Regions from separate parts of the Marinomonas phycocola genome, predicted to be linked through region 1. Evidence: predicted binding sites of a transcription regulator. Region 1 holds the regulator's gene; each other region holds the start of a gene.

Region 1 (10,966 bases):
ATTACATTCATCAACACAGAGGATGGATAAGCCGCCTTACCTCCAGGAACGTAAACACCAACACGGTCTAAAGGCGTTACTTTTTGCCCTAAAACAGTACCGTCACTTTCTTGGTACTGCCATGACGCTTGAACTTGTTTTTCATGATAAATACGAATTCTTTCGGCTGCAGCCTCCAAGCTCGACACGATTTCTGGACTTACTCTCAACTTTGCTGCTTGCAGTTCAGCCTTATTAATTTCTAATTCAGATGAATACTCTACTGAACGACGATCAAAGCGATTGGTCAACTCAATTAATGCTTTATCACCCTCTTTACGCACAGAACTAATAATCTGAGAAACACGTGTGTGAACATCGTCATCAGATACAGAATCCCACGCAAGTAAGTCATCTATTGTTTCATAGAAACCAACATCCGCAGCAGAAAAACGCTTAATATTAATATTCAAGACAACCCCTATACTTTGTTTGCTGCATCACGAAGCATTTCCAATATCGGCTCGATCTGCTGATATTTTGTCTTGTATGCCGCTTTATTCACTACCAAACGAGTACTAATATCTGCAATCAAATCTCTCGCCTCTAAACCATTTGCCTTAAGAGTATTACCCGTATCCACAATGTCTACAATCAGATCCGCCAACTCCATAATCGGTGCAAGCTCCATCGCACCATAAAGCTTAATAACATCCGCTTGGATACCTTGCTCAGCAAAATATGACTTTGCCGTTTTAACAAACTTAGACGCTACTTTAAGGCGGCGATTCGGCAGTTCAACACCAACCACACCAGCCGTCATGAGTCGACATTTAGAGATTTTCAAATCAACCAATTCATAGAGGTTTTTGGTAGATGACTCCATCAACACATCTTTGCCAGCAACACCAAAATCAGCAACACCATGCTCTACATAAGTAGGCACATCTGTCGCACGCAAAATAACCAACTTAATGCCTTCATGATTGGTATCAAAAATAAGTTTCCTACTTTTCTTAATATCTTCAGCAGGAACAATGTTCGCCTTTTCAAGAAGAGGCAGTGTCTCTTCTAAAATCCTCCCTTTTGAAAGGGCAATAGTTAATGTATTTTTCATATCAATTCAATACTCTACAAATTTTCGCACCTAAAGACCCCAATTTTTCCTCTATGCACTCATAGCCGCGATCAATATGGTAAATTCGATCTATTTTAGTTTCACCTTCGGCCACCAAAGCCGCTAACACCAAACTAGCCGATGCACGTAAGTCCGTAGCCATTACTGGAGCACCCGTTAAATGCTGGCATCCTCTAACAATAGCTGTACTGCCTGTCACCTCAACCTCAGCCCCCATGCGCATTAACTCATTCACATGCATAAAGCGATTTTCAAAAATATTTTCTGTAATACTACCAACACCTGTTGCAACTGAGTTCAGTGCCATGAACTGAGCCTGCATATCAGTAGGAAAAGCAGGATAAGGTGCCGTACTAATATTGACCGCTTTTGCTCGCCTCCCCGTCATATCCAACTCAATCCAGTCATCGCCCGTTGAAATCAAAGCGCCAGATTCTTCAAGCTTCGTAATGACCGCATCCAGTGAACTTACATCAGTATCAATCACACGTACCTTACCGCCAGTAATCGCGCCCGCAATCAAGAAGGTTCCTGTTTCAATTCTGTCAGGCATAACAGAATACGTCGCACCATGAAGCCGCTCAACACCTTCAATCACGATCGTATCACTACCATGACCAGATATTTTTGCACCCATCGCAATTAAACACTCAGCCAAATCAACCACTTCAGGCTCTCTTGCTGAATTCTCTAATATGGTTTGACCATCAGCCAAACACGCCGCCATCAACAAATTTTCAGTACCCGTAACCGTAACTTTATCAAAGAAAATACGAGCACCTTTTAAACGACCATCAACACTCGCAATGATGTTGCCATTTTCAACCTCAATTACAGCCCCCATTGCCTCCAAGCCTCGTAAATGCAAATCAACAGGGCGACTACCAATAGCACAACCACCTGGCAAAGACACGACAGCCTTACCAAAGTGACTAACAAGAGGGCCTAAAACTAAAATAGACGCTCTCATTGTTTTCACTAACTCATAAGGCGCTTCGTAATTGTCTAAAGTTGACACATCCAGCTCTACTCCCATCTTTTCATCAACAACGACTCCACAACCCATTGAGCCTAAAAGCTCCAGCATGGTTGTAATATCATGAAGATGGGGAAGGTTTTTAATCGTAATTAAATCTTTAGTTAATAGAGTGGCCGCTAGAATAGGCAATGCTGCATTTTTCGCACCAGAAGCTCTAACAACACCATTCAACACTCTACCACCACTAATCAGCAGCTTATCCATAACATTTTCTCTTTATTAGTATAATTAGTTTGTTGCGTTATTTTGTTCTGGAGTTAATGTTTTCATGGTAACCGCATGAATAGCGCCAGAAGCAATCGCTTCTTGTAAATACGAGTAAACCAATTGCTGCCTTTTGACAGTGGACAATCCTTCAAAAGAAGAGCTCACAATGGTTACTTGAAAATTACAGCCTTCACCTTGAGCTGCAACAGTTGAGTTAGGGATAGAGGATTCGAGCAGTTTTTGTACTTCGTTTGAATTCACAGAGACTCCTAAATTCATGCAATAAGTTAATGTCTGAATTCTACATCAGGAAAAGGGACTTCTTAATACCATTCTTGCATTCTAGGGCGAAATTACTGAAATAATCGCTCAAAACAGCATTAATGAAGCAAAGTAAAAAGTGATTTTAAAATTAGGCTACGCAGAAAGGACAATACTCTCTAAATTTGAGAGCTGAATCAAACCCACTAATTGTGCACTTAACCCTGTAAACACAATTTTTCTATCATGATCATTGGCAAATCTCATAAAAGAAAGGAGTAGCGCAACGAGCCCACTCCCACTTCCCACAACATTCGTAAGATTTACCTCCAACACACCAGAGCTTTTCAAAAACACATCGAAAAGTTCGTTTTGCAATACATCAAGTTGACTTGGGAGGTACCTCCCTTCTAGAACAATACAATCAGAAACAATAGAATAATTAATCAAAGCGTTACCCTTCATTACTGGCGAGGGATTTCTGCCACGCATCGATTGCTTTATCAATGTTGTTTTTATTGCTTTGGACCATAATTCCAAATTGTTTTCTAAACGTCAGCCCAAAATTAATACCATTGATAACAACGTTGCTTAAATACCAAGAACCTGACTCTTTATTGACTTCCATATAAAAATCAATTGCAATCAACGCACCAGCATCTGTAGCGAACTCAACGTTAACTTTGACCTCTCTTCCAGACTGAGGACCTAATGGCAATACTTTAATTTTACTGCTATCAAATTCCAATAAAGAACCACCATATGCTTCAAGAAGCGTTTCTTTCGTTACAATAGCAAAACGTGCCTTCTGCTCATTTGTTGCTCTACGATAATATTTCCCCATTACTTTTTTTGAAAAACTATCAAAATTAATAACAGGAGACAAAATACTGCTCACACGCTCAATAAGCTCAACTTGATTCTCTGACAAATACTCTTTATCTTGTACAATTTCGACATTAAAACGATCTACGACATTAATGACCGCATTTCTTGCGTCTTCACTTGCCATCACTTGAGTACACAACATCATTACAATAAAAGAAAACACAATTTGTTGAATCCGATAAAGCATTATTTATCCTCTCCAGTAGTTGAATTAAATAGGAACTGGCTAATCAAATTTTCTAACACCAAGGCTGATTGAGTATCATAAATTTCCTCGCCTGGTGACAAAAAGGTATCTTCAGCACCAATCGATAATCCAATGTATTTTTCACCAAGTAAGCCACTTGTTAAGATGGCGGCCGAACTATCAATCGGCAAATTATCCACATCTTGATCAATGTTCATTTTCACCAGAGCCACATACAACTCTTTATCAAACGTAATGCTCTCAACACTACCGATAGTCACCCCCGCAACAGCAACTTTTGCTCTTGCGGTTAATCCACCTATGTCATCGAATCTAGCAACAATTTGGTACGATTTTTTTTTATCTGAGAAAGCCAGCCCACTAACTTGAATGGCTAAGTAAGCTAATGCAAAAAAACCAAACACAATAAAAACACCAACGAGCAATTCAATTTGCTTGTTTCTCATATTAAAAATCCCCAAACATAGCAGCAGTCAAAATAAAATCTAACACCAAAACAGATAATGACCCCAATACAACGGTTGTTGTTGTCGCCTTACCAATACCTTCAGAAGTCGGAGTACACTCATACCCTTGATAAACAGCAATCCAAGTAACTGCAATCGCAAAGCAAAAAGATTTAGTGACACCATTAATCACATCATTACTGAATAATACAGACTGCTGCATCAAACTCCAAAAACTTCCATCATGAATTCCCAGCCAATCTACAGCAACAAACTCCCCTCCCATAATGCCAACGGTTGAGAAGATAACGCTTAAAATTGGCAAACAAATTAAACCAGCGATAAATCGCGGAGCGATAATCCGGCGATAAGGGTCTACCCCCATCATCTCTAAACTTGATAATTGCTCTGTGGCTTTCATCAATCCAATCTCAGCGGTTAGCGCAGAACACGCCCTTCCAGCAAATAATAAAGCAGTCACTACTGGACCAAGCTCTCGCAACAAGGTTAACGCAACCAGTTGGCCTACCGATTGTTCAGAGCCAAATTTCACTAAAATCGAATACCCTTGAAGAGATAAGACCATCCCAATAAACAAACCTGACACAACCACAATCACCAGAGATAAAAATCCCACTGAGTAGATTTGTTTATTTAATAACGTCAATGCCCCCATGAATGAACGTGGCCGATGAAAAACCGACTGACAGAGTAATAACCCCGCTCGGCCGACGGCTTCCAGCCAATCAAACACAACGCCACCTAAAGTTGAAATACGCTTCATTGTTTTTTCAAACCCAAATCGTCCAAATAAGAACTCGCAGGATAATGGAACGGAACAGGCCCATCTGGTAAGCCCCCTAAAAACTGCACCACTCTCTCATCTTCAGAACTGCGAATTTCATCAGGCGTCCCATGGGCAATCACGCTCGCATTCGAAAGAATGTACACATAATCTGCAATTGAAAGAGATTCAGTAACATCATGAGAAACTAATACTGACGTAACCTCTACAGAGTCATTCAAGCGTTTAATAAGCTCCACAACCACCCCCATAGATATAGGGTCCTGTCCAGTAAAAGGCTCATCATACAAAACCAAATCAGGATCAAGAGCAATAGCCCTTGCTAGCGCCGCTCGCCTAGCCATGCCACCTGAAAGTTCGGATGGCATAAGTTGAGCCGCACCTCTTAAACCAACACTTTCAAGTTTCATTAAAACGATGTCTCTAATAATGTCTTCTTTATAGGCTGTGTGCTCTCTTAGTGGGAAAGCCACATTATCAAAAACAGTCATATCCGAAAATAAAGCACCGCTTTGAAAAAGCATGCCCATTTTTTTTCGTAACAGATAAAGGTCTGATCGAGAAAGCAAAGGCACCTCTTGATCATTTACAACAATGCGCCCTTTTGAAGGATACAACTGCCCACCGATTAAACGCAGCAAAGTTGTTTTCCCCGTACCGCTTGGCCCCATAATCGCCGTAATTTTCCCTTTTGGAATACGAATAGAAACATCTTCATAAATGGCTCTATCACCCCGAGAAAAACTCATCCTTTGAATATCAACATAGTATTCTGACAAAGACCCTTCCTTCTTTCATACGCTATAAAGCGATACTACCATCGACATTAATTAAAGAGAATGCAAATAGAAAGGATTTATCTGGATATAAACCGAGGTCAAGTCTTGAATTTAACTCATAAACTTCATTAAATAACACTCCTTTCGAAAAATGAGAGTTAAACCTTAAATGCTACTTTTTATTGCTGCACTGATATCTGGCTTAATCATACTGGTTATTAGCTCTGATAAGTTTATTGAGCACTCTGCATTAGTCGCAGAAAAATTGAATATTAGCCCTATAATTATTGGCTTAACACTTGTAGCATTAGGAACCTCAGCGCCTGAAATGGTTGTTTCTGCAATCGCTGCAATAGACGGTGCGCCTGAAATTGCTATCGGTAACGTTTTAGGCTCAAATATCGCCAACGTCGCTTTGGTGTTTGGGTCAACCTTATTCATTAACGCAATATCAATAAAAAAAGGCTTGACTACAAAAGAAGTGCCTTTATTAATGTTTATCACCTTACTTGTTGGTGCAGTTCTTTACGACTTACACCTTAGTCTCTTTGATGGTCTCATACTTATCAGTGCTTTCATTGTGGTATTAACCCTTCTTCTCAGAGGAGGAAATAGCCTTGAAGAAGAATTTGGCGATGAATTACCAGATGCCGATTCTACCACCTTATCAAAATCTCTTTTAATTGCTCTTATCGGTCTTGCTGCGCTAATAGGCAGTTCAAAACTATTGGTTTGGGGCGCCATTGGCATCGCTCAGTTCTTCGGTGTCAGTGAATTATTAATTGGCTTGACCATCATCGCTATTGGCACCAGTTTGCCTGAGCTGGCAGCATCAATAACCAGCGTAAGAAAAGGTCATCACGATATTGCAATCGGTAACATCCTTGGGTCCAACTTATTCAACCTTGCCACAGTACTTCCATTACCAGCAATTCTCGCTCCTGGAATTATCTCCAGCAGCATTTTAAACCGAGATTATTTATGGGTGCTTGGCACAACAACACTCTTTTGTTTGCTTATTATTTTGTTCAATACAAGAAAGCAATCAAGCATACCGAAATGGGTAGGAATTCCACTCATTGCAGGGTACGCATCGTATTTGTATATCCTTTATCAATCCAGCATTAGCTAACCAGAAACTCACGACAACCAAAAGGCTAGCAAATGAAAAAATGGCAACTCCTCTCCCTATTTATTGGTGGATTACTCTTGTTTTTTTTCGCTTTTTACATGGGACTTACACCTAAAAAATCCTTGATTGAAACTAGGGCACTCGATAGTGCCCCTGACTATTTCTTGATTGATGTAAACATTATGGCATTTGATCTCACAGGCAAACAAATTGAGACACTCAATGCAAAAGAGCTAAAACACTACAATAAATCAAACGAATCACATTTAGAAAAACCAGATTTAGCTCGATTTCAACAAGGAAAAAGTTGGATTGCAAAAAGTGACTTTGGCCTTATAAATGAATCAACTAAAGACATCATATTAAAAAGTAACAGTGAAATTATTCATACTGGAAAAACGGGTAATGCTATCCATTTAAACTCGGATAAAATAACCTATAACGAAACAAAGCAGCAGTTTCTTGCCTCAGGCAACTCAATCTTACAGTCAGGCGAAGGCGTCACTCAAGCTAACATAATTAGCGTGAACATTAATGACGAAAAAATATCATTAAGCGGAGAAGTAAATGGTCAATACACAACAGCTAAGTAAACAACTGATCGCACTCGCCATCTTAACTTCCAGCACTCTAACATTCGCGTTAGACAATGATTTACAGAGCCAGTTAAACATCGAAGCGGATACAGCCTATTTCGATCAAAAGACGGGAACTGCTATTTACGAGGGCAATGTCACTGTCAGTCAAGGCTCCATCTTAATTTCAGCAGACTACCTAAAAGTTACCAGCACACTTGATACAAAACAATTCAATCAACTTGATGCCACAGGCTCTCCTGCAAAATTCAGCCAGCAAATAGATGCCGATGGAAACAAGATAATCAGCCATGGAGATAAAATTCTTTATCGAACAGTAGACGCAATACTTGAACTGAATGGCCAAAGCTATGTAAATTTAAAAGGGGATGAAATAAAAGCCGACTTCATTCAGTACATGATTGATAAAGGCACTTTCACAGCTCGGAAAAATAACTCTGGCCGAGTTAATATGACCTTAACACCACAGACAAAAGAAGCACAATAATGGCATTACTAGAAGCAAAAAATCTTGCCAAAAGCTACAAGAAACGACCTGTGGTAATCGATGTTTCTCTCTCTGTCGAGTCAGGCCAAGCGGTTGGGCTCTTAGGGCCAAACGGAGCAGGTAAAACAACCTGTTTTTATATGATTGTTGGTATGGTAAAAAACGATGCAGGTGAAATTTTAATTGACAGAGAGCCTGTCACACACTTAGCAATGCACTCGCGAGCTCAAAAAGGCATTGGCTATCTTCCTCAAGAAGCATCCATATTTCGTAAAATGTCTGTAGAAGATAACATCCACGCTATTTTAGAAACAAGAAAGGATTTGAATACAAGTCAACGTAAAAAAGAACTTGAAAAGTTACTGGAAGAATTCCACATCACACACATCAAAAAAAACCTAGGAATGGCACTTTCTGGTGGAGAACGCCGACGAGCTGAAATTGCTAGAGCGTTGGCAACCAACCCAAAGTTCATTTTACTTGACGAGCCCTTCGCGGGCGTCGATCCTATTTCCGTTGGCGATATCAAACAAATAATTAGACAACTGCAAGATAGCGGCATTGGCGTACTCATTACAGACCATAATGTTAGGGAAACATTAGATATTTGCGATAAAGCCTACATAGTAGGAAATGGTCATATTATTGCATCTGGCGATGCAGAGACTATTATTAATAACGATCAAGTAAAAAAGGTTTATTTAGGAGAGAACTTCCGTCTTTAGTCTTTTAATTTTCCCTAAAAAGGGAGTACTATGCATAACTCGTTCCAACATAACCACACAAAAAGCGTTTCTATATGAAGCAGTCTCTACAATTGAAAATGGGTCAGCAACTGACCATGACACCACAGTTGCAGCAAGCAATACGCTTATTGCAACTTTCTACCATCGACTTACAACAAGAAATTCATGAATTCCTTGAATCGAACCCATTATTAGAAATTGATGATGAAGAAAATGCATCTGAATCTACTCAAAACGAATTAAACTCAGAATCGGATCAAAAAAAACAAGAAGACTTAAACCATCAAAATCAAGAAGAAGCCAAACTTGAATCTGAATGGACAGACAATATCCCTGAAGAGTTGTCTATCGATAGCTCTTGGGAAGATACATTTCAAAGCTCAGCAGCTGTTTCTGATTCTCAAAGTTTTGAAGGTGATTTTGACTTCGAAAGTCGAAACTCTGCTGCGGAAAGTATACAAGACCATCTAATCTGGCAATTAAATCTCACAACAATGTCAGATAGAGACCTTGAAATAGCTTATTCTTTTATAGAAAGCGTGCAACCTGATGGCTACCTGAGCACACCTATTAATGAAATATGGGTGTCCTTACAAGAGCACATTGACGATCTGGAAGAAGACGAGATTCTTGCTGTCCAACACAGACTTCAGCGCTTTGATCCTATTGGGGTATGCTCTGTTGATTTAAGAGAGTGTTTATTAGTTCAGCTAGAAGCTTACTCAGCACACCCTCTATACAAAAACACCCGTCTGGTTGTTGATCAGTACTTACACCTTTTAGGAAACAGAGACTTTGCTCAGCTTTGCCGACGAGCAAAACTCAAAGAAGACACCTTAAAAGAAGTCATTCAACTTATTCAACAACTCAATCCACGCCCAGGAAGCCTGATCGACGTAGATGATACAGATTATGTCATTCCGGATGTATCGGTGAAAAAGAAAAATGGTGTGTGGCAAGTAGAACTCAATAATGATGCATTGCCTCCAGTGAAAATCAATAAAGCCTATTCCACTATTGCGAGCACACTCAAAAACACCGAAGATGCAACGTACATAAAAAACTCCTTACAAGAAGCCAAGTGGTTTATTAAAAGCCTTCAAAGCCGAAATGAAACACTGTTAAAGGTAGCGAGTTGCATCGTAAAAAAACAAATAGACTTTTTTGAACTCGGTGAAGAAGCAATGAAGCCAATGGTTTTACATGATGTTGCCGAGGAAGTCGGCATGCATGAATCCACGATTTCCCGAGTTACAACACAAAAATACATGCATACACCAAAAGGAATCTTCGAGCTAAAATACTTTTTCTCTAGCCATGTAAACACCGCATCAGGTGATGGATGCTCATCAACAGCAATTAGAGCAATGATTAAAAAACTGGTTGCGGATGAACCCGCAAAAAAACCGTTAAGCGACAATAAATTAGCCACTATACTGGAAGAACAAGGCATAAATGTAGCAAGACGAACTGTTGCAAAATACAGAGAAGCAATGAATATTCCACCATCAAATGAAAGAAAACGTTTAGTTTAATTTTGGATTAAAGACTCATGTCACTTATCACTATGTTAAAACCGGAACTTGTTCTGGCAAAACAAAATATAGTTAGTAAAAAGCGAGCCCTAGAAAGCATCGCCAACGCGGTATCCGATAGATTGCATTGCGATAAAAATGCCATATACAGCGGTTTATTATCAAGAGAGAAACTCGGAAGCACAGGCATTGGCGAGGGCATTGCCATCCCCCATTGCCGTTTAGAATCCGCTAACCATGCTGCTATTTTAATCATGTCTTTGGAAAGTCCTATTGATTTCGACTCTATTGACCGTAAACCAGTAGATTTAATTTTCGCACTAATTGTGCCTCCGAATGAGTGCGATGCACATCTTTCGACACTTGCACAAATTGCGCAGTTGGCCCAATCTCCTAATGGCTTAAACTCATTAAGAGAAACACAAACCAATGAATCATTATTTGTAGCGTTCGAAAAATTACTACAAGGATAATTATGCAAGAACAATCTATTACTATCATCAATAAGTTAGGCTTGCATGCTAGAGCGGCAGGTAAACTAGTAGAAACAACGTCTCGGTTTGGTTGCGACATTACCATTGAAAAAGACGGTCGCAATGTCGACGGAAAAAGCATTATGGCAATGATGATGTTAGCGGCAGGCAAAGGAACTGAGATTACGATTAAAGCCAATGGTGACGATGAAGATAATGCATTGGTAGCGATCATTGATCTTATCAA
Region 2 (10,966 bases), on a different contig from region 1:
ACGGCAGGTATTTTCCAATTGTCTGACATTTCCAGGCCAATTCAAACGCATCAAATAGTCTTCAGTTTCTGTTGTTAAAAATTTACTTTCAACATCCAGCTCTTCCGCTGCTTTTTTTAAGAAATAACGTGCTAGTTGTGGAATATCTTCACGTCGTTCTGACAGTTTAGGAAGATGGACGCGAATAACATTCAAGCGGTGAAATAAATCTTCACGGAAAGAACCGTTCGTGACTAAATCTTCTAAGTTCTGATGAGTGGCGGCAATAATTCTAACGTCCACTTTTACCGGTGTGTGTCCACCTACTCGATAAAACTCTCCGTCCGCTAAAACACGCAGTAATCTGGTTTGTGTTTCTGCTGGCATATCGCCAATTTCGTCTAAAAATAGCGTTCCGCCATTGGCTTGTTCAAAGCGTCCTCTACGTTGGGTATTTGCTCCCGTAAATGCTCCTTTTTCATGGCCAAACAATTCTGACTCTATAAGGTCTCTAGGGATTGCCGCCATATTTAGTGCAATAAAAGGGCTGGCTGCTCTTGGGCTGTGTTTATGGAGAGCATGTGCAACCAGTTCTTTCCCTGTTCCTGATTCACCATTAATAAGAACCGTTATATTTGAGTTGGCTAGACGCCCAATGGCTCGAAATACCTCTTGCATTGCAGGTGCTTCACCAATGATATCTCGCTCTACAGATTCATTTTCTGGTTCTGAATTTTGTTTTTCTTCAATAGATGGCATCGACTCTTTGTAGTGAAGCAGTGCGCGTTTTACGAGAGTAACGGCGTCTTCAACATCGAATGGTTTGGGTAAATATTCAAATGCACCACCCTGATAAGATGCAACGGCACTGTCTAAATCAGAATGAGCGGTCATGATAATAACAGGTAGATATGGGTAGTCTATTTGCAATTTTTTCAATAAACTCAAGCCGTCCATTTCTGGCATGCGAATGTCGCTTATGATGGCGCTTGGCTGCTCTTGATCAAGCAGTTTGACTAACGTTGTCGCATTATCAAAGAGTCGACATTGAATGCCTTCTTGCTCAAGGGTTTTTTCTAATACCCAACGAATAGATTTGTCATCATCTACTATCCATACAGTTTCAGAAGTAGTCATTATGTCTCCTTTTAGCCTTGGACTGCTGTCTCTATTGGCAAGTAAATATTAAATTCAGTGTTCTCCGGCTGGCTATTGCATTCAATAAGGCCGTGATGCTGATGAACGATAGATTGAGCAATGGATAGGCCTAATCCTGTGCCATCTGGACGACCACTTACCATTGGGTAAAATAGTGTTTTTAGTAATGCTTCTGGGATGCCAGGCCCATTATCAATCACGCTAATGCAACAAACTAAACGATGACGCCTGGTTCCTATTGTGAACTGCCTTAATGCTCGGGTAACGATGGTGATGCATTTATCATTGGTTTGAGGGTTTTCGAGTAGTGCCTGCATGGCATTACGAGTAATGTTTAAGAGTGCTTGTATTAGTTGTGATTTATCCCCAATAAGATTTGGAATGCTTGGGTCGTAGTCTCTTAAGATCGTCAACTGCTGTTCTGACTCAACGCTAATCAACTGGTTTACTCGTTCAATTACTTTGTGAATATTAAGATTTTCGGTTTGCGGCAATTTACGAGGACCTAGTAATCGGTCTACGAGGTCTCGTAAACGATCGGACTCTTCAATGATGACTTGAGTGTAATCTTTCAGTGCTTCATCTTTGAAAGAACGGCTGATCAGTTGCGCAGCGCCACGAATTCCTCCTAGAGGGTTTTTTATTTCGTGGGCTAAGCTTCTCACAAGCTCTTTGCTGGTCTGATGAGTGGCGATAAACTCATCCTCTTGAGAAATCCGTTTCATATGGTCTCTAGGATACAGTTCGATTAGCAAGCTGTCCGTTGAGTGTAAGCTCATGATAGGGGTAACCGTATAATCGAGTAGCAGCTTCTTACCATTAGTCAGTAGTATTTCTGTTTCTCGTTTGGTATATGGGTAACCCGAAATCACAGCCGCTTCTAATGCCGCTAAACTGCTTTCATTTTCAAAAAATGCTTGGCTAATTTTTTGCCCATAAATCCGTCGACGACTGATCGCCAACAGTATTTCTGCTGCTGGGTTTAGATATTCAATTTGCAGATCTCGATTGAGCTGTAGTACTGCGGTAGATAAATGATCAATTAATACGTTATGCACAATGTGGCCTCTTTAATGACATTCTAGCAACTGCAAAATACGAACCAACATTTTGCTTTATAAAGTATCGATTTAAGTGAGTAGAAGAGGGAGGTTGACTCGTTTGTTGCTCTATTTTAGTGCATTTTTATCTTTTTTGTCTTTTTGAGGGCAAAAAAAAGCCCTGATATAGTTCAGGGCTTTTTTAGTGCGGTTAACTGAACTGTGATTAAACGCTGTAGTACAATTCAAACTCAAGTGGATGAGTTGTCATTGAAATGCGTTGTGCTTCACCAGACTTAAGATCGATATAAGCATCAATCATCTCATCAGTGAAAACACCTCCTTGAGTTAAGAAAGCGCGATCTTCGTCTAGACAGCTTAATGCTTCTTCTAGGCTAGCGGCTACTGTAGGAATCGCGAGCGCTTCTTCAGCGGGTAAATCATACAAATCTTTATCTGCTGCATCGCCTGGGTGAATCTTGTTTTTGATTCCGTCGATACCTGCCATTAACATTGCAGAGAATGCTAGGTATGGGTTTGCCGTTGGATCAGGGAAACGTGCTTCAATGCGCTTACCTTTAGGGCTAGCTACATAAGGAATACGGATAGACGCAGAACGGTTGCGTGCAGAGTATGCCAACATAACAGGTGCTTCGAAACCAGGAACAAGGCGCTTGTAAGAGTTGGTTGAAGCGTTTGTGAATGCGTTCAATGCTTTAGCGTGCTTGATGATACCGCCAATGTAGTAAAGCGCCATCTCTGAAAGACCAGCGTATTGATCGCCAGCAAATTGGTTTTCGCCATCTTTCCAGAAAGACTGGTGAACGTGCATACCAGAGCCGTTATCACCAACGATTGGCTTAGGCATGAATGTCGCTGTTTTGCCGTAAGCGTGAGCAACATTGTGTACGCAGTATTTAAGTACTTGAACTTCATCGGCTTTTTTAACCAATGTGTTGAACTTAACACCAATTTCGTTTTGACCAGCAGTCGCTACTTCGTGGTGATGTACTTCGATGTCTAAGCCCATTGCTTCCATGGCGTTACACATAGCGCCACGAAGGTCGTGATGAGAATCTACAGGAGGTACTGGGAAATATCCACCTTTAACGAAAGGGCGGTGACCCATGTTGCCACCTTCGATTTTCTTGTTAGAAGACCAAGCCGCTTCTTCAGAGTTTATTTCAACGGAAGAGCCAGACATGTCTGATTTCCATTTCACATCATCAAAGATGAAAAACTCAGGTTCAGGGCCAAAGAAAGCAGTATCACCTAACCCCGTTGATTTTAGAAAATCTTCTGCGCGTAATGCAACAGAACGTGGATCACGATCATAGCCTTGCATTGTTGAAGGTTCGATGATGTTACAACGTACGATAATTGTTGTATCTTCAGTAAAAGGGTCTAATAGAGCTGTATCATCTTGTGGCAACATGATCATGTCAGATTCGTTAATGCCTTTCCAACCAGCAATGGAAGAACCATCGAACATTTGACCATTCTCAAAGAATTCTTCATCAACAGTGCTTGCTGGAATAGTAACGTGTTGTTCTTTACCTTTGAAATCGGTAAAACGAAGGTCTACCCACTTCGCATCGTTTTCAGCAATCAACTCAAGGGTCTTGATTGACATAAGTTGTTCTCCATTAAAAGTTTAGGCGAAATAAAAATTTCGATCAGTCTATAAAAGGCTTCAAAGTGGAAGCCGTGTTACCATTAAGAAAGCACATCTTGTGCCAAAATAAAAGAGAGAAATTAAAAACCTTTGTTTTTCAATGTTTTAGGTTTTTGATGGAATTCTTTGCACGTAAATGGCTCAATTGAGTGCGTTAAAACGATACGTATTGTGATCTTTTAGTGCGTCTGAAATGTTTTATGATTTGTTTTGGTGCGAATATAAATTTTTATGCACGATTAAAGTTCTCTATAATGGCCGAACGAATAATAACCCCTTGAAGTCAGTTTAATATGAAATTTGTTGTTAAGTTTTTTGCTGAAATTACGGTCAAAAGCCGCCCCGTTAGAAAAGCCCTTATCAAACAGTTAAGGCATAACGTTCGTTTAGTACTGCGTAAGCTAGACGGGGACGTTGTTGTGTCCGGAAACTGGGACTTTATTGAAGTCATGTCTGATCAAGATCACCTACGAGATGAATTTATTGAGCATTTAAGTCGTATAGCGGGTATCGCTCATTTTCATTTTGTACGTGAATTTGAATTTACGGATTTAGATGGTGTTGCATTAGAAGCAAAAAAATCTTACAGCGATGCACTAAAAGGCGCTGTATTTGCAGTGAGAGTACGCCGCGTTGGTAGTCACAATTTTAGCTCAGTAGAAGCGGAGTGCCATATTGGTGGCTGTTTAAAAGAATGGTGTGAAGCTGATTCGGTGCGTTTGAAAAAACCAGATGTCTTGGTGCCCATTGAAATTAGAAATAACACTGTTTGGATCATTGAACAAAAAACAACCGGTTTAGGCGGTTATCCTATCGGCTCTCAAGATCCTGTATTGTCATTAATCTCTGGTGGTTATGACTCAACCGTATCTTCTTATTTAACTATCAGTCGAGGCTTAAAAACGCATTTTTGTTTCTTTAATCTAGGTGGTGATACGCATGAAATCGGTGTGAAACAGGTGTCCAACTTTATTTGGAAAAAGTACGGCTCCGAAATTAATGTGAAATTTGTCACCATACCGTTCGAAGATGTGGTGACGGAAATCCTTACGAAAGTCGACAATTCACAAATGGGCGTTATTCTCAAACGAATGATGCTAAGAGCGGCGACTAAAATAATGCCCGTAGTCGGCGCTCAAGCATTGGTCACGGGTGAAAGTGTGGCTCAAGTATCAAGTCAAACACTGATTAACCTGAAAGTAATTGATCAAGTGACGGAAGAATTGGTGCTAAGGCCTTTGATTACGGAAAATAAGCAAGAAATTATCGATCTTGCTAAATCCATCGGCACGGCGCCTTTTGCAGCCAGTATTCCTGAATATTGCGGCGTCATTTCTGTTAAGCCAACCACACGTGCTAAGTTGTTTAAAATAGAGCATCAAGAAACGAAGTTTGATTTTGATGTATTAGATCTAGCCGTTGAAAATGCGAAAATCGAATCCATTCAAAATGTGTTAGATGATGTGGAAAAACAACATCAAGGCGATGTTCCTGTTGTTCGTGTGCCAGTATCAGATGAAATAATTGTCGATATTCGTCATCCAGATGAGATTGACAAAAAACCGCTAAAAGTAATGGGGCATCAAGTCATTGAAATGCCGTTTTTTACCATTAACACCCGTTGGTCCTCCTTAGATCAGGAGGCATCGTATCTTCTTTACTGTGGTAAGGGCGTAATGAGCCGGATTCATGCATCGAGTTTATTGGGGCAAGGTAGGCAAAATATTGGTGTGTATTTACCTTAGTTTTGAACTGTGCTTTTGTATTGTTTTCAAACGATTTACCCAATTTTGAGAAGCCGCTTTTTTGTTTTTTCGTACACATAACCAACGAATACTGAAAGTAAAGCGACGTTAAGAGGAAATGTTTTTTTCTTATTTTTCGTTTCTGTCATGGGAACTTCATGAATATAAGGGTACAATTGCGCGAAATTTTATCCCAAATGAACAATAATTAAGCATTTAGTCTTATTTAAGGCTAGGTGCTTTTGTTGTGAAATATTGCACATGCTAAAGGCAGAAAAAACTCAATGTCTAATAATATCGATAAGTTACGTAATGTAGCTATTATTGCCCACGTTGACCATGGCAAAACAACGTTGGTTGATAAGCTTCTGAGCCAATCAGGTACACTAGATCGTAAAGATGCAGATTCCGAGCGTATCATGGACTCAAACGATCAAGAAAAGGAGCGTGGGATTACCATTTTGGCGAAGAACACTGCCATTCGCTGGAATGATTACCGTATTAATATCGTAGACACACCTGGACACGCTGATTTCGGTGGTGAAGTTGAGCGTGTATTGTCTATGGTTGACTGTGTTTGTTTGTTGGTTGATGCGGTTGATGGTCCAATGCCGCAAACGCGTTTTGTAACGTCGAAAGCATTTGAACAAGGTCTGCGTCCAATTGTTGTTATCAACAAAGTTGACCGTCCTGGTGCTCGCCCTGATTGGGTTATGGATCAAGTTTTTGATCTTTTTGATAGCCTTGGAGCAACAGAAGAGCAATTAGACTTCCCTGTTATTTATGCTTCGGCAATCAATGGTATTGCTGGTGATGATCCAGAAAACCTAGCGGAAGACATGACTCCTCTTTATCAAATGATTGTTGATAGCGTTCCTGCTCCAGACGTTGATCCAGAAGGCACCTTCCAAATGCAAATCTCAGCATTGGACTATGACAGCTATGTTGGCGTAATTGGTGTAGGCCGTATCACTCGTGGTTCTTTAGCGCCAAACCAGCAAGTTGTGGTGAAATCCGCTGATGGTTCTGAGCGTAAAGGTAAAGTATTAAATGTTAAAGGCTACTTAGGTCTTGAACGTATCGATACAGATCTTGCTGGTGCAGGTGACATCGTTTGTATTAATGGTATCGATAAACTCAGTATTTCGGATACTTTGTGCGACCCATTGTGTGTTGAAGCTTTGCCTGCACTAAGTGTTGACGAGCCGACAGTAAGCATGAACTTCATCGTAAATAACTCTCCCTTTGCGGGTAAGGAAGGTAAGTTCGTAACAACACGTAATATTAAAGATCGTTTGGATCAAGAGTTGATTCACAACGTCGCGTTACGTGTTGCTGAAGGTGATACGCCAGATAAGTTTATCGTCTCTGGTCGTGGTGAATTACACCTTTCTGTATTGATCGAAACGATGCGTCGTGAAGGTTTTGAAATGGGTGTATCTCGCCCAGAAGTAGTGACTAAAGAAATCGACGGCAAAATGTGCGAACCGTTTGAACGTGTTGTTATTGATGTTGAAGATCAGCATCAAGGTTCAATCATGGAAGAGCTTGGTTTACGTAAAGGTGAGCTAACAAACATGGAGCCAGATGGTAAAGGTCGTACACGCCTTGAGTTTATGATGCCTTCACGTGGTCTAATTGGTTTTCGTGGTTTGTTCCTAACCTTAACTTCTGGTTCTGGCATTTTGACCAGTGTATTTGATCACTATGGCCCAGTAAAAGATGGCGAAGTACAGAGCCGTAAAAACGGTGTACTAGTCAGTATGCTTACGGGTAAAACAGCCGCTTATGCACTGTTTAATCTACAAAGCCGTGGTCGTATGTTCTTAGGGCATGGTGTTGAAGTGTATGAAGGTCAAATTATTGGTATTCATTCACGTGATAACGATTTAGCGATTAACCCAATTAAGGGTAAGCAGCTAACTAACGTACGTGCTTCTGGTACTGACGAGGCGTTAACCTTGACTCCACCAATTAAGCACACACTTGAACAAGCGCTTGAGTTCATCGAAGATGATGAATTAGTAGAAGTGACACCTGAAAGCATCCGTCTTCGTAAGAAATTGCTAACAGAAAACGAGCGTAAACGTAGCGGTCGTAAGTAATCATTCATTGTTGCAAGCAATGTTTGAATTAGGCATTGCTTCAACGTGACTGACATAAGCAATTTAATGGTTTAAAAATCCTCGCCAATGGTGAGGATTTTTTTGTTTGGTTGATAATGATTCCCTTCCTTACTTCTTCTCATATATGTCATAGGGTTGAGGGTGATCTCTTTGCCCACAGTCTATATCAAACACAAATGCTAGACATATAGACATCAAAAAATAGCTTTTATATTTTATAGGCGTAGTGAGTTTTTCTTAGGCTCGCTTGTGACACAGTATTGATTGTTATTTTCATTGTTCACCTTTCATAACCTGCCTTGGCTTTGGTCACTTTTTCTAAATAGTATCGAGATTCAGATCTAGGGTGATCGTAGCGTAACTTTTTATACACATTGCTGGTGGAGGTTTGGTTTATCTTTTCCATAGCACGTGTTCGGTTGCTGTCAAAGGTTTTCAATACATTCCCTGTGCCGCCATTATAGGCTGAGATCATGGAGTATTCTTGGCTGAGTTTATTGGTCACTTTCACGAGATATCGTGTTTGTAATATATAGAGGTAAGCGCTGCCGATATCGATGTTGCTTTCAGGGGAGAAGAGCACTTCTTTTGTAGGTTGGCCTGATCTTTTCTTCACTAGGTTATAAACGTCTTTTCCTGCGGTAGAAGGCACGACTTGCATTAAACCATAAGCATTTGCTGGGCTTACGGCGTAAGGGTTAAACGAGCTTTCTGTTTCAATGATGCCATAGATAAGAGCGGGAGATAGGCCATAGCGGTTCGCGGCGGCGAGAACGTAATCGCTGTATTTTTCTTGGCGAAGATGTTGGTGTTGTTCTACCAGTTTGAATTCAACCGCATACACGGTGGCGTTGTTGCTGTTGGACTTTTTCAGTTTATTAGTAACGAGATACTCTGAATACCGGCGCGCACGCCAAGGGTATCTTACGAGTTTGCCATCATGATCCATCACTTGAGGGTACAGAAAAGGCACCCCGTCGGTGTTTGGTGTGGCACTGGAAAAGATATCGGTTTTGCTTGGGTCGGAGGTGGTTAATAGGGTAGTGGTGACCGCGTGCTTTAAGGTCTCCACAGGTGAGTCTGTGGTTAAGGTCTCGACACGTACCAAGCCTCGATCAAAATCAACAATGGCTCTTGCTTGATAATCGTTAATGTATTTGACGTACTTTTTCTTTTCGGGCAGTTCACTGTTCTTATCACCCCAAATGTCATTTACTTTTTGATTAAGCTCTTCATAGAGCGCTTTCACTGCCTTGATCTCGTCTTTAATGACATTACGGCTGCTTTTCACTTGTTCCGCTATGGATTTTATATCTTCAATGTCATCGATGTTTTTTATCTGCTTCGACAATTTCTCAATAGACGAAACGGATTTGCAGCCATTTAATGTGAGTAGTAATAAGCCAACGGAAACAAAAGTCGATGTGCGAATGATTTTTTTAAACATCAAATAGTTACTCATATAAAGACGCTGTAAATGTGTGCTCTGTCGTGTTTATGTTTGGCCCTTGCACGTTTGTTAACGATATGGGTACCACTGGGCAGAGGTTTCACAGTATACAAAAAATAAAAAACCGTAAAGCCAAGAATGTGCTGCGGCTGATTGATGCTGGTAGTTTTTGTACTTTATTTGGTTCTCTTTTTAAATCGCTCGGTTAGGTCGAACATGTCTTCTAATTCTCGCATGCGTTTTGATGTTTGTGACCACAATCTTTCTTCAAGGGCGACAATTATTGATTCGGCGAAAAATAGCGTAACCACGCCAGAATCCCAGCCAGACTTTCCTTCTATACGAATCGGTAACGTATGTTCAGAATAATCCGCAACGGGAGAAAGCCATTGATCCGTGAAAAGGATGATTTTTGCGCCGCGTGCTTTTAGTAGGCGACCAGCGGTAATAAGGTCCTGCTCGTAGCGACGTACATCAAACATAATAACAACGTCGTTTTCTTGTATTTTCAGTAAATGATGTGGCCACAAAGACGCCGCTTCAGGAAAGAGATGAACATCTTCACGAATGACATTTAGGTGCGTATTTAAATATCGGGCAAACGCACTGGTAATACGACCTCCAAGAATATGAAGGGCGTGTTCTTGATCGGCTAGTAGATCGATAATCGCATCGAATTGCTCGTGATTAATTTGATTCAGACTGTGACGTAGATTTGTCGTGACTGTGTCCGCGACTCGATTTAAGGTGTGCTCTTTTGGTGCGTCTGCTGCCCACCGATCGTGCTTAGCAATCGGGTCTGATAGGGTTTGTTGCAGCTCTTCTTTGAGTTCTTTTTGAAATGTTGTAAAGCTGGTAAAGCCAATTCTTTTCAAAGTACGCATGACGGTGGGGGTCGAGATGCCACCGTTTTCGGATAACTCTGTAATCGAGACCAAACCCGACATAGGGTAATTGATCAGTAAGTAATTAACCAGCTTTAACTCTGCTGGGCTAAAGAGATTGAGCTGGGAGCGAAACAGCTCAGCAATGGTATGGCTATCGGTATTGATTGGTGTGTTATTCATAATATGCACTCTGTTGCCGCTCTAAATAGTGTTGTGTTCGGCATTATACGTTATTTGAGCACGGCACTAACAACCCTCCCTTACGTGTTTTTTCCCAATAGGTAAGCTCTGAATATGTGCTCAAAATAGGTGCTTAGGTGTGCGTAATGGGTGCGTTTTCAAGTTATTAGATTTGTTTAAATAATAAACATATTTCTATTGTGTTAATAAATTGACATAAATCAAATATGATGTATAAATATTTACTAGGTTATTATTTATCGTTGTCTATTTGATTGATAGTAATAATGAGCAGTAAGCGCTAGAAGGTCTGAAAAATTTCTTGAAGTTCGTAATACAGAGTGCCTTTTGTTTCAGCAGTTTATGCAAATTTTTTATATAAGCTGTTTTTCATAATGCAAAAGCCTAAAACTATTGATCGTTATGGAGAGGAAAGAAAATGAATAAGAACAAACGCGATTTTATTAAAAAAGCCGTCGTAGGTGGGGCTGCCGCTGCAACGTTAGGGGCATCTAATGCTCAGGCAAAAACAGCTCCGATTAAATGGCGCTTACAAACGTACGCTGGCGCGGCATTAGGCGAACATGTTATTAAACCTGCGGTGGATGCGTTTAATAAAGCGGCCAATGGGGAAATGGAAATCGAACTGTATTATGCCGACCAACTTGTTCCTACGCCAGAGCTTTTCCGTGCTCTGCAAAACGGCACGATTGATGCGGTTCAAAG
Region 3 (10,966 bases), on a different contig from region 1:
TGCATCTGGAAATTTTGTTTTGCTATCCCATATATGAGTGGCTTCACTGCTTGCACCGTTGATTTCAAGGATTTGAAAGTTTTTACCGTCCATGAGTTCATCAATATGTTTAAACTTGACATCGAGACGACCAAAATGAAACTCTGGCATACCATCAAAAAAAGTATCTAATGACTGTGTGAGTGCTTCAGTAATGTAGCGATTACCGTCACGAAATATACTACCGCCACTGTGGCTGCCTGCAAAGGCAATTCGTACAGCCTCTCCTTCAGGGATCACTTTGTCATGATTTTCTTTGTGTCTTGGTAGGTAAATGTGAGAAAGAAGCCCTGCTCGTGGGTCTGCTAAAATAAGCTCTTTAAGTGTTTGTACACCATCACCAACAACCCAGGGGGTGTACTTTAGTGTGATGGAGGTAATTTTTCCTTTTCTCTCTCCAGGGTAGCGAATATAAAAAATTCCTGCTTCGGCTTGGTACTTGGATTTTTCTTGCAGTAAAAAACGTGCATTTTCAGGAAAAAGCTCAATGTAATCTGATAGCTCTTGTTCGTTTTCAATTAATCGAACACCAACACCTCTGCATCCAAGATCTGGTTTCGCTACAGCAGGTAAGGACAGGCCTTTGTCAAAATATTGATCAAGCAAGAGCTTTGTGCTTTCTTTCGATGTCAGATTCTCTTTTTTTGTAGAAGTCACATATTCACAGAGAAAAGATCGAACTTCTTTTTTGGGTTGATCTAATATGTCGGCTTTAGATTCACCGACCATGCCACTCAATGGTATTTTAGGGTTTGAAATTAACGGCAAACCGATACTTCTGTATTTTATACTCAATCCAACACATTGAATAATGACTGGAGCATACATCGCCCAAGCAGGCCAGAATTCAAAAAAAGAAACAGGCTTCTCTGTAAGTTCAAGAGGTGGCATGCCTTCATTTATACCTTGCGGCAAGGGGACTTTTCGAATGTTCAAACGGAGCGTTCCTCCAGAAGATAAGTATTAATTACTTTATTTATTAGCATAATAACAACAATTAAAAGAGGCGCTAGGACCCAACGCCACAAAGCGCCTTCTAACCATAGTGCATCGCCCAAAGCAAAAACAGAGGTATAGACTACAATTGACCAGAGTAATGTGGCTAGCCCAACAGAGAAGAAAAATGTCATGGGTTTAATATGCAATGCTCCACATACTAGATACCCCGTACCTCTCAGGCCGGGTAAAAACCGAATAAGAAATACATTTAAAAACGCATTTTTTTGTAATTTTTTTTGGATTGTTATTACTTTTGGATGAGCTAGGCGTAGCTGGACCCATTTAAATTTATGGCTATATCGGCCAATGTAAAATAAAATGATGTCTCCAGACGCAATGCCAATAAATACAGCAAGTATACCTAAATGAATAGGTAAGGTTCCCTCAACAGACAAAAGCGCTGCACCAACAATCGCGGCATCTTCTAATAAGTAGGAGATAAAAATGATCCCTAGCATAATGATGTAGGGGTTGTGCGACCAACTGAGTAAGGTATCGAGCATAAATATATAAACTAAACCATTTTTTAACTATATAACGTCAGACCCAGTCTCTATTAACTAGTTCAATCATATAAAAAAATTTTGTAAAAAAGATGGTGCCCCCACCAGGACTCGAACCTGGAATAGCCGCTTAGGAGGCGGCAGGTATATCCTGTTTACCTATGGAGACATGAGAGTTTTTTAGTATTGATAATTTTAAAATTAATAGATTATTGGTGCTTTTAACCATCAATTCGAAAGCAGGTGGTTTTATACCTTATTTTTTATTGATCGGCAAATCAAAGCGTTATTTTCATATTTGAAATGAAGGTAATGTTATTGTGACATGTTTAAAGAGGTCGGTTATGCTTTGCCAATCGTGTGTTTACTATTGATTGGTCTAGTGCTGCCTTTTGCCGTGTATATGCGACTTTTTTTGTCTGAACCCTTGAGTATTTCTAGGAAAGATTTGTTACGCTTTTGAGCGATATTCAGTATTTGCTCGTTAGTGTGATTTTTTTCTTTACAGGTTTCTAGGAGCTTTTCGCATAGGCTAACGAGCTCGATTAATTTCACATCCTTATGTTGAGTATGTAACCACTCCTTAAACTGGCCTTCTTCTGGTTGCTTTTGATTAATGATTCCAAATTTTATCAATAACGAATGTCTTTTAGTATTTAAAGCGTCTAATTCATCTAAAATTGCACGTTTTTGTGCTGCAATTTCTAATATGGCTTCAGAACTAAGTTTGGCAAGTGCGTCTCGCTCATTATCTAGTAGTGTTGATAATGAATCGAGTAGTTCTTTGTTGCGAGCAAATATAGGTTCAACAGGTACCATAAGAAGAATTACTTTTCCTTAATTAAGGCTAATTTTTATTACGAAAATAGAGCATCAATACTTTGCATGTTGCTTGCTAGCTTTTGCGTGTCGATTTTATATTCGCCAGCGGCTAGAGCCTGTTTGATTTCTTCCACTTTATCCATATCAATGTCAGGAAGATTCGATATTTTCTCTTCCTGATTTTTTAATACTTGAGCAGTGCCACTTAACTTTACTGTGTCTTCTGCTAATGTTTCTTTATTAGAAGGTACTTTTGATTTGACACCTTCAGTTTCTCCTGAAGATTTTTGCAAACGATCATTTTTACTGACATTTGACTGATTTAAGATATTACCAAGATTAATTGCCATGATGCTTACCTGCTCTGAATTTTGCCACCTACTCCACTTATCGACCGTCTATATATAAACTTTAGACATTTTTATAAAAAATACTCTAAATGGCGATTTCTTTTTGCTCGTTTCAATAGTTTACAAGAATCTCGTTGCTGGATACAACTTTTCCGTACACAATTCGACCAGAACTGGTGTTTTTCACTCGAATTTGCTGGCCTAACACCCCATTTTCAAGTGATTCTCCGTTCATCTTTATACTGATAGTGCTACTTTGGGCTTTTATCACGATTCGAGAGCCTTTTTTTATTATTATTGGTAGTTCTGTTATTTTGTCTGTTATGACTGTGTTGATATTAATGTTTCGTGAGGCAATAAGCCCATATGGTGGGTTGTCTTGACTATAAATGTCCCCTCGTAATTTGGTGATATCCACCTTTATTAAGTCAGTGTTGTTTGTTGTTATTGGTTGTTTTCTTGATATGGGTGTAATTGCGGTGTAAGCGCTCAATAATATTTGTTGATTCACTGGAATAAAAATTTTCCATGTTGGTGTAATGCATTGAACTGTGTATGTCGTTCTTTTTTGAGCGTCACGGCGAGAATTAGAAATGGACAGTTTGTCTTTTGGACAACTTGGCAAGTAGCTAAAATTCGCTCGGTTTCCTAATTCAATATGTATTTCTGCCTTAGGATAAAGCGTGGCTAAACGAGGTTTTTCATTTTGTTCAATGAAATTAATAATATAGTCTTGAAGATTGGTTGCATGACAAACAGAAGGCAAAGTGCATAGTATTAATGCTCGAAAAAATAGATTTTTATTCATAATAGATAAATATCTCGCGATTTTGACTCTAAGCTTGCATAAGGTATTAGTAAAATAACAAATATCACTCTATGATTGGGTGATATTTACATATTTTTTTGAGGTTCGCCTTGGCGACATAGTAAGGTTCATAGGAGATTTAGTTATGGCCGGAGTTCTCGATACAGTTAACCAGCGTACTCAACTTGTTGGTGAGAACCGTCTGGAGTTGTTGTTGTTTCGTTTGAATGGGAAGCAAATATACGGAATTAACGTTTTTAAAGTAAAAGAAGTGTTGCAGTGTCCAAAGCTGACAACGATGCCTCACAGTAGTCCTGTAGTTCGAGGTGTTGCCCATATTCGTGGAGGCACAATCCCGATACTTGATCTAGGCCTTGCTACGGGTGATCGACCAATTGAAAATATAAGCGAATGCTTTGTCATCATTACAGAATACAATCGTCGAATTCAGGGTTTTTTGGTCAAAGGAGTCGAACGAATTGTTAACATGAATTGGAGCGATATTCAGCCACCTCCAAAAGGATTGTCTCATGATAATTATTTGACCGCTGTTTGTCAGGTTGAAAAAGAGATGGTAGAAATTATTGATGTTGAGCAAATTCTTTCTGAAGTAGCACCGACAAAACAAGACATCTCTGTGGGAATTGTCACAGACTCGGTGCAGGAAAATGCGAAACAGTACCATATTCTTATTGTTGATGATTCGAGTGTGGCTCGTAAACAAATCAAACGATGCATGGAAGACGTTGGTTTTGCAACGACTGTGTTGTGTGATGGTCGTGAGGCTCTAGAGTATCTTTTGAGTATTGCTGATGAAGGCGGTGATGTAACCACAGAGTTTTCAATGATTATATCAGATATCGAAATGCCTGAAATGGATGGTTACACTTTAACTACTCAAATACGGAATGACAGTAGATTGAGTGATCTATTTATTCTTTTACACACTTCATTAAGTGGTGTGTTTAATGAGGCTATGGTGAAAAAGGTGGGTGCCGATGGTTTCCTTGCGAAATTCCAGCCTGATGAGTTAGCTCGTTTAGCAATAGAAACCGTACAGGCAAAAGAGCCTGAATAGTTCGGCGGTTATAGAGCACTTACTTAACCTGATTAGTATGCTTATTTGGAGCAATAATGTTGAGCAGTACAGACGTAATAACGCCACAGGGGTATGCAAAGTTTCAGCAATACTTAGAAAAAGTATGTGGCATTATGTTGAGTGATAATAAACAATACTTAGTTGCCAGTCGGTTAGGTAAGCTGCTAGAAAGAGAAGAAATTGATAGGTTAGAAGATCTAGTTTCATTATTGGAAAGAAGTGATGGGGCATTAGAAGAAGAAGTGATTAATGCCATGACAACGAATGAGACTTTGTGGTTTCGTGATATTCATCCTTTTAAGATATTGAAAGAAAAAATTCTACCGGAGTTTTCTAGTCACCCTCTTAGGATTTGGTCTGCCGCGTCATCAACTGGACAAGAGCCATACTCAATAAGTATGGTAATCGATGAATATAAGTCCTCGTGTCCAGGTAAGTTAAGATCGGGTGAGAAAATTATAGCTACAGACATTTGTACTAATATTTTGGAGCATGCTAAACAAGCTGAATACGACAGTCTTGCAATTGTTCGTGGTCTCAGTGATGATTTGAAAAAACGCTACTTTGATAAATTAGATTCTGGATCATGGAAAATAAAAGCGCCTATACGTAGTCGTGTTGATTTTCGTTATTTGAACCTTATTGATTCATATTCAAGCCTAGGGAAGTTCGATGTTATTTTCTGTCGAAACGTTCTTATTTATTTTTCCCCTAACTTGAAGCTGGATATATTGACCAGAATGCATAAATCACTTAATCCTGGTGGGTATTTGTTTTTAGGGGGGTCGGAAGCGTTAAGTGGTCTGTCTTCTATGTTTGAAATTGTTCAGTGCCACCCTGGTATTGTCTATCGTGTTAAATGAATTGTATAAAGGACCTTCTTTAGCGGGTCGGTCCTGTTTTTATCTTCTGGTTTTCTTTTCTTTAGTGTTTTAGCTAATTACCTTCTTAATACTCCTTTTTTGTTTTTGCCTTTGTTGTTTTATTGCCGCTTTTTGCCGTCTCTGTTTTCTATTTCTTCTATCTTATTGATATTCAATGTTTTATTTTTTTGGCATCCATTTTGCTTAGTTTCTATTAGGGTTATTAATTGTTTGATTTTTGGGGTGTGTAGATGGCGATTACATTTGAAGGTGCGCTTGCAGGGCATGATAAAGCGTTGTTATTTCGAAGTGCTCGCTCTGCTGTATTGGCGAATAATATAGCCAATTCAGATACACCTAATTATAAAGCTCGTGATATTAGTTTTGAGTCAATGATGAGTCAATCTATGCGCAGTCAATTATCAATGGACGTAACGAATGAAAAGCATCTTTCTCAGACCTCAGGATTTACTTCTATTGATGCGGACGCTCTTTTGTATCGTACGCCTAGTCAGCCATCTTTGGATGGTAATACGGTTGATATGCAAAGAGAGCAAGCTGAGTTTGCTCAAAACTCTTTGCAGTTCGATACTAGTTTTTTGTTTCTGGATCGAAAAATTAGCGGTATGAAAAAAGCTCTATCAGGAGGGCGTTAGTAATGTCTTTAAATAATATTTTTGCCATTGCTGGGTCGGCAATGAGTGCTCAGTCTGTTCGTCTAAATACAGTAGCAAGTAATATTGCGAACGTGGACAGTGTTTCAAGCTCTGTCGATCAGACGTATCGTGCTCGTAAGCCTGTTTTCGCTGAAATGTTTGATGAGTCTATGAAGTCTCATGGTTGGAACAATGTAAATGATGATGGGATGGGTGCTGGGATTGGGGTGCAAATAAAGGGTATTGTTGAATCTGACGCCCCTTTGCAGCCTAGATATGAGCCTGATCATCCTATGGCAAATGAAACGGGTTTTGTTTTTTACCCGAATGTAAATCCAGTCGAAGAGATGGCGGATATGATGTCGGCTTCTCGGTCTTTTCAGACGAATGTTGAGATTATGAATTCGGCTAAAAGCATGATGCAGAAAGTCTTGACACTTGGTCAGTCTTAGGGGTGATGTATGTCTGAAATAAACAGTGGTTTTAGTAGTTTAATTGCTCAATATGGCACCGATAAAGCTAAGAAAAGCTCTGGGGTAGATGAGCAAACTGCAGTTGAAAAAGCGAACATTGGGGATCAAGATGTCTTTATGACTCTTTATATTGAGCAGCTAAAAAATCAAGACCCTACTGCTCCTCAAGATACAAATGACATGGTTGCTCAAATGTCTCAATTTAATCAGGTTGAGCAGTTGACGACCATTTCAACGCGTATCGAAGCTATGGCTGCGTCTTTAACATCCAGTCAGGCTCTTGGAGCGTCAACGCTGGTGGGTAAATCTGTGTTTGTGGCTCAGAATTCGGCAGAGCTTGTTGAGGGTGGTGATGTTTCTTTGAGAGTGGGCATACCTGACGATGTTCAGGGGACCACCTTGAAAATATCTAATGCAGATGGGAGTGTGGTTAATGAGTTTGAACTAACCTCAAAAGAATTTAAATGGGATGGTAGAGATAAGGATGGCAATTCATTGCCGTCTGGCAATTATACTTTCTCAGCAACTGGAAAAACGTTTGATGGTGATACTTTGGATTTAAGTACTCTGCTCCCTGCGCGAATTCAGGGGGTCACAATTAATGGTGCGAATGGCACTGAGCTTAATGTAGCTGGTCATGGCAAAATTAGCCTGACAGGTGGATTGGAAATAATAGGTTAATCGGAGGGCGTTATGGGATTTAATACAGCACTTTCAGGTATCAAGGCTTCTGCAGATTTTTTGAGCGCTACAGGTAATAACATTGCAAACTCCGATACAACTGGCTTTAAGCGTTCCCGAGTGGAGTTTGGTGATCTTTATAATACCAGTGTGGTTGGTGCAGGGAGCAATAATGCCATTGGTTCGGGTGTCAGTGTCAATAATGTGGCTCAGCAATTTGCCCCGGGTAATATTTCGGATACAGGTAGTAACCTAGATTTGGCAGTTGATGGGAATGGCTTTTTTGTTTTGGATGAAGGTGGTACTCAGATATACACTCGGGCTGGTGACTTTAAGTTGGACGAAGAGGGTTTCTTGGTTACTAATGATGGCGCGAATGTACAAGGTTATAATGCTGTAGATGGTATTGTCGGGGGTAATCTTGAGGATCTTATTGTACCAACAGAGCGTATTGCGCCGCAGGCTACTGCTGAGGTGGCTATTGAGGTCCAGTTGGATTTTAGATCGGATGATGTGCCTGCGTTTATAGTTGATGTATTCGATCCGACTGATCCTGAAACGTTTAATTATACTCAAACACAGACAGTTGCTGATGGTCAGGTTCCACCGCAAAATCATATAGTCACTTATTATTATGCTAAATCAGAGTTGCCGAACACGTATCAGGTGTACGCGACGGTTGATGGTTCTCCGACTGATGATAGTGGAGCGGAATGGCTTACGGATCAATTTATTACTTTTAATGGTGAGGATGGCTATCGAGATGCTCTTGGGGTGGTACAGCCTGGTGGGTCTCAGGTTCTTTATTCTGGCACAAATTTACCTCAGGTTTCAGATGTTGCTGCTCTGAATCAGGCGAATTTTTCCTTGGCAGGTAATTTAAATGGTATCGCCATTGCTGATTCCTTGGTTGTTGCAAATGTGATTGAACCATCGAATGTTAGTAGGAATGCTTTCGATCCAGCTGATCCTTCAAGTTACAATTATGGAAATACAAAAAATATTTATGATGCTTTAGGAGATGTCCATACGCTTGGTTATTATTTTATTCAGCAAGGCGAAGCAAACACGTATGAACTAAAAGTAACGGTTGATGGAAGGCAAACGTTTAATGACCCCGTTACAGGGCTTCCAACTCGTTTTGTACCTGAAGATACTGTGGTAACGTTTGATGTGTCGGGTAATTTGTCGGGAACGTTTGAAGGGTTTCCACCATTTGCAATATCGTCTCCTGTTCAGCTTTCTATTACAGGTTTTGATCCTACTGATCCAACTGCAGAGATTCCTGTGGATCTGACTGGTTCAACTCAATATGCATTGGACAGTAATGATGAATTTGAGCAGGATGGTTTTGCTGCGGGTGAGTTGCAAGGAGTGTCTTTTGATGAGGACGGTTCTTTGTTGGCAACTTATACTAATCAACAAACTGCAATTTTGGGGCAAGTGGCTTTGGCAACGTTTGACAATACAGATGGCTTAAGTCCTGTGGGGAATACGGCGTGGGCGGCAAGCTCTAGCTCTGGGGCGGCAAACGTTGGCCGAGCGAACACTGGGACGCTTGGTAGTATTCGAGGCGGTGCTCTTGAGGAGTCGAATGTGGACTTAACTTCTGAATTGGTTGCGTTGATCGAAGCTCAAAGGAACTATCAGGCAAACTCGAAAACCCTAGAGACAGAAAACACGGTAACTCAGACGATTATTAACTTATAATGATTATTTAGATCGATTTTTTAATTGATCTTCTTTAGCTTGATGTCGTTCTATGTGCATTAATAAGCTACCTTTCTAAAAGAATCTATACTGGCATACTTATTGTATTGTCTGTATAGATTCTTTTTTTTGAGGGTATGTTGAATGGATAGAGCACTCTACCTTGCCATGAGCGGTGGCAAACAGACTATGCACGCTCAAACGGTCCATGCTAATAATTTGGCAAATGTCAGTACAACAGGTTTTCGTTCTGATTTTGAACAAGCGCGTTCAATGCAAATTAATGGCGAGCACTTTCCTTCTCGTGTGTATGCAATGACAGAAAATCCTGGTACGCGTTTTGAATCGGGTGGATTGATTCAAACAGATCGTAATCTGGATATAGCCATCCAAGATAAAGGTTTTATTACCGTTCAAGATGAATTAGGGCGTGAGTCTTATACTCGTGCGGGTAACCTTCAAATTACATCCTCTGGCCAACTTGTAACCGCAACAGGATTGCCTGTTATGGGGAATGATGGGCCAATTTTTCTGCCTCCTCTAGATCAGATTAATTTTGGTGATGACGGTACGATTTCGATTGTTCCTCAGGGTGGAACCTTGGCTGAAATTGCTGTGATTAATCAAGTTAAACTGGTTTCTCCGGATACAAAGCAATTGGAAAAGGGGAGCAGTGGTTTGATATATGGGAAGGATGGTCAAGTATTTGATCAGAGCCCTGATGCAAAAATAATATCGGGGTTTATCGAAGGCAGTAATGTTAATGCGGTTGAAGAGATGACTCATATAATGAATTTATCTCGGCGTTTTGAGCTTAATATCAAAGTTATGGATACGGTTAGAAATAATGAAAATGCTGCGGCACGCATATTGCAGCGTAATGGTTAAAATAGCAGCAAAATAAGCACAAAATAAATTATCGCCGTATTGTTTTAGATAAATTAATAAGAAGGTAATAGTATGCATTCAGCGCTCTGGATTAGTAGAACAGGCTTAAGTGCAATGGATAAGCAATTGTCTGTTGTTTCAAATAACTTGGCAAACATATCTACTGTTGGCTTTAAGAAAGATAGGGCTGTATTTGAAGATCTTTTGTACCATACGGTGAGACAACCTGGAGGATTAAGTTCTCAAAACAATGAGTTGCCGTCGGGTTTGCAGATTGGGTCAGGTGTGCGAGTCACAGCGACGCAGAAAGATTTTTCAGAAGGTGACTATAATGTGACTGATCGTCAGCTTGATGTTGCAATTCAAGGTGACGGCTTTTTTCAAGTTTTGCAACCTGACGGAACTGTTGGTTATACAAGAGATGGTAGTTTTCAGTTAAACAGTGATGGGCAAATTGTTACTCCGAATGGTTTACTGCTTGAGCCTGCTGTGACGATTGATCCAGACGTAGTTGAGATTACTATAGGTGATGATGGCGTTGTTTCGGTGTTAAGAGCGGGTCAAACTGATACGGAAGAAGTTGGAGCGATAAATATTGCAGGCTTTATCAATTCATCGGGCCTTACTGCTATTGGTCAAAACTTATTTACCGAAACCAATGCCAGTGGTGCGCCGATTGTTGGTGTTCCTGGAGAGGATTCATTGGGGGGGCTGCGACAAGGGATGTTGGAAGCATCTAACGTGAATTCTGTTGAAGAACTGGTTAATTTGATAACAACTCAAAGAGCGTACGAAATGAATTCTAAAGTAATTTCGACGGCAGACTCTATGCTTGGTTTTGTTACTCAGCAGCTCTAAGGTGAGATTAGGTGGTATTATGAAACTGTTTACGTTAACTGTTTTTATGGTGTTTTTAGTTGGTTGTGCTGTCGTAGAACCCACCCCAACATCAGATGATCCATTTTATGCGCCAGTTATTCAGGAGCGTATTCAGGCGAATAATAGGGCGGATGGTAGTATTTATCAGGCTGGGATGGGGGACATCTTTTTTGGTGATAAAAAAGCAAGGCAAATT

Evidence for each region. Region 1 encodes sigma-54, which starts transcription at its own class of promoters, with help from an activator protein. Its sites were predicted from a motif close to TGGCACNNNNNTTGCTNT; they were not measured.
Region 2: the regulator sigma-54 is predicted to act here: its motif matches at 3,899-3,916, upstream of glnA (glutamate--ammonia ligase).
Region 3: the regulator sigma-54 is predicted to act here: its motif matches at 9,095-9,112, upstream of flgF (flagellar basal-body rod protein FlgF).

The regions. Positions count from the first base shown of each region.
Region 1 is NZ_JBLIXL010000001.1:281,354-292,319, reverse strand. It holds gene hisD (histidinol dehydrogenase) at 1-452, opposite strand, end outside; gene hisG (ATP phosphoribosyltransferase) at 461-1,096, opposite strand; gene murA (UDP-N-acetylglucosamine 1-carboxyvinyltransferase) at 1,098-2,360, opposite strand; gene ACMUMJ_RS01425 (BolA family protein) at 2,385-2,624, opposite strand; gene ACMUMJ_RS01420 (STAS domain-containing protein) at 2,781-3,074, opposite strand; gene ACMUMJ_RS01415 (MlaC/ttg2D family ABC transporter substrate-binding protein) at 3,079-3,699, opposite strand; gene mlaD (outer membrane lipid asymmetry maintenance protein MlaD) at 3,699-4,166, opposite strand; gene mlaE (lipid asymmetry maintenance ABC transporter permease subunit MlaE) at 4,168-4,950, opposite strand; gene ACMUMJ_RS01400 (ATP-binding cassette domain-containing protein) at 4,947-5,720, opposite strand; gene ACMUMJ_RS01395 (calcium/sodium antiporter) at 5,920-6,882, shown strand; gene lptC (LPS export ABC transporter periplasmic protein LptC) at 6,915-7,475, shown strand; gene lptA (lipopolysaccharide transport periplasmic protein LptA) at 7,450-7,965, shown strand; gene lptB (LPS export ABC transporter ATP-binding protein) at 7,965-8,690, shown strand; gene ACMUMJ_RS01375 (RNA polymerase factor sigma-54) at 8,765-10,246, shown strand; gene ACMUMJ_RS01370 (PTS sugar transporter subunit IIA) at 10,264-10,719, shown strand; gene ACMUMJ_RS01365 (HPr family phosphocarrier protein) at 10,722-10,966, shown strand, end outside.
Region 2 is NZ_JBLIXL010000007.1:79,960-90,925, reverse strand. It holds gene glnG (nitrogen regulation protein NR(I)) at 1-1,116, opposite strand, end outside; gene glnL (nitrogen regulation protein NR(II)) at 1,128-2,195, opposite strand; gene glnA (glutamate--ammonia ligase) at 2,404-3,810, opposite strand; gene thiI (tRNA uracil 4-sulfurtransferase ThiI) at 4,146-5,597, shown strand; gene typA (translational GTPase TypA) at 5,882-7,702, shown strand; gene ACMUMJ_RS07325 (murein transglycosylase domain-containing protein) at 8,004-9,185, opposite strand; gene ACMUMJ_RS07320 (MurR/RpiR family transcriptional regulator) at 9,350-10,240, opposite strand; gene ACMUMJ_RS07315 (TRAP transporter substrate-binding protein) at 10,680-10,966, shown strand, end outside.
Region 3 is NZ_JBLIXL010000006.1:11,190-22,155, reverse strand. It holds gene ACMUMJ_RS06140 (D-alanine--D-alanine ligase) at 1-975, opposite strand, end outside; gene ACMUMJ_RS06135 (DedA family protein) at 972-1,541, opposite strand; tRNA gene ACMUMJ_RS06130 (tRNA-Arg) at 1,635-1,710, opposite strand; gene ACMUMJ_RS06125 (flagellar protein FlgN) at 1,884-2,360, opposite strand; gene flgM (flagellar biosynthesis anti-sigma factor FlgM) at 2,399-2,713, opposite strand; gene flgA (flagellar basal body P-ring formation chaperone FlgA) at 2,826-3,521, opposite strand; gene ACMUMJ_RS06110 (chemotaxis protein CheV) at 3,667-4,599, shown strand; gene ACMUMJ_RS06105 (CheR family methyltransferase) at 4,656-5,483, shown strand; gene flgB (flagellar basal body rod protein FlgB) at 5,735-6,139, shown strand; gene flgC (flagellar basal body rod protein FlgC) at 6,142-6,591, shown strand; gene ACMUMJ_RS06090 (flagellar hook assembly protein FlgD) at 6,601-7,293, shown strand; gene ACMUMJ_RS06085 (flagellar hook protein FlgE) at 7,306-9,003, shown strand; gene flgF (flagellar basal-body rod protein FlgF) at 9,148-9,891, shown strand; gene flgG (flagellar basal-body rod protein FlgG) at 9,964-10,749, shown strand; gene flgH (flagellar basal body L-ring protein FlgH) at 10,769-10,966, shown strand, end outside.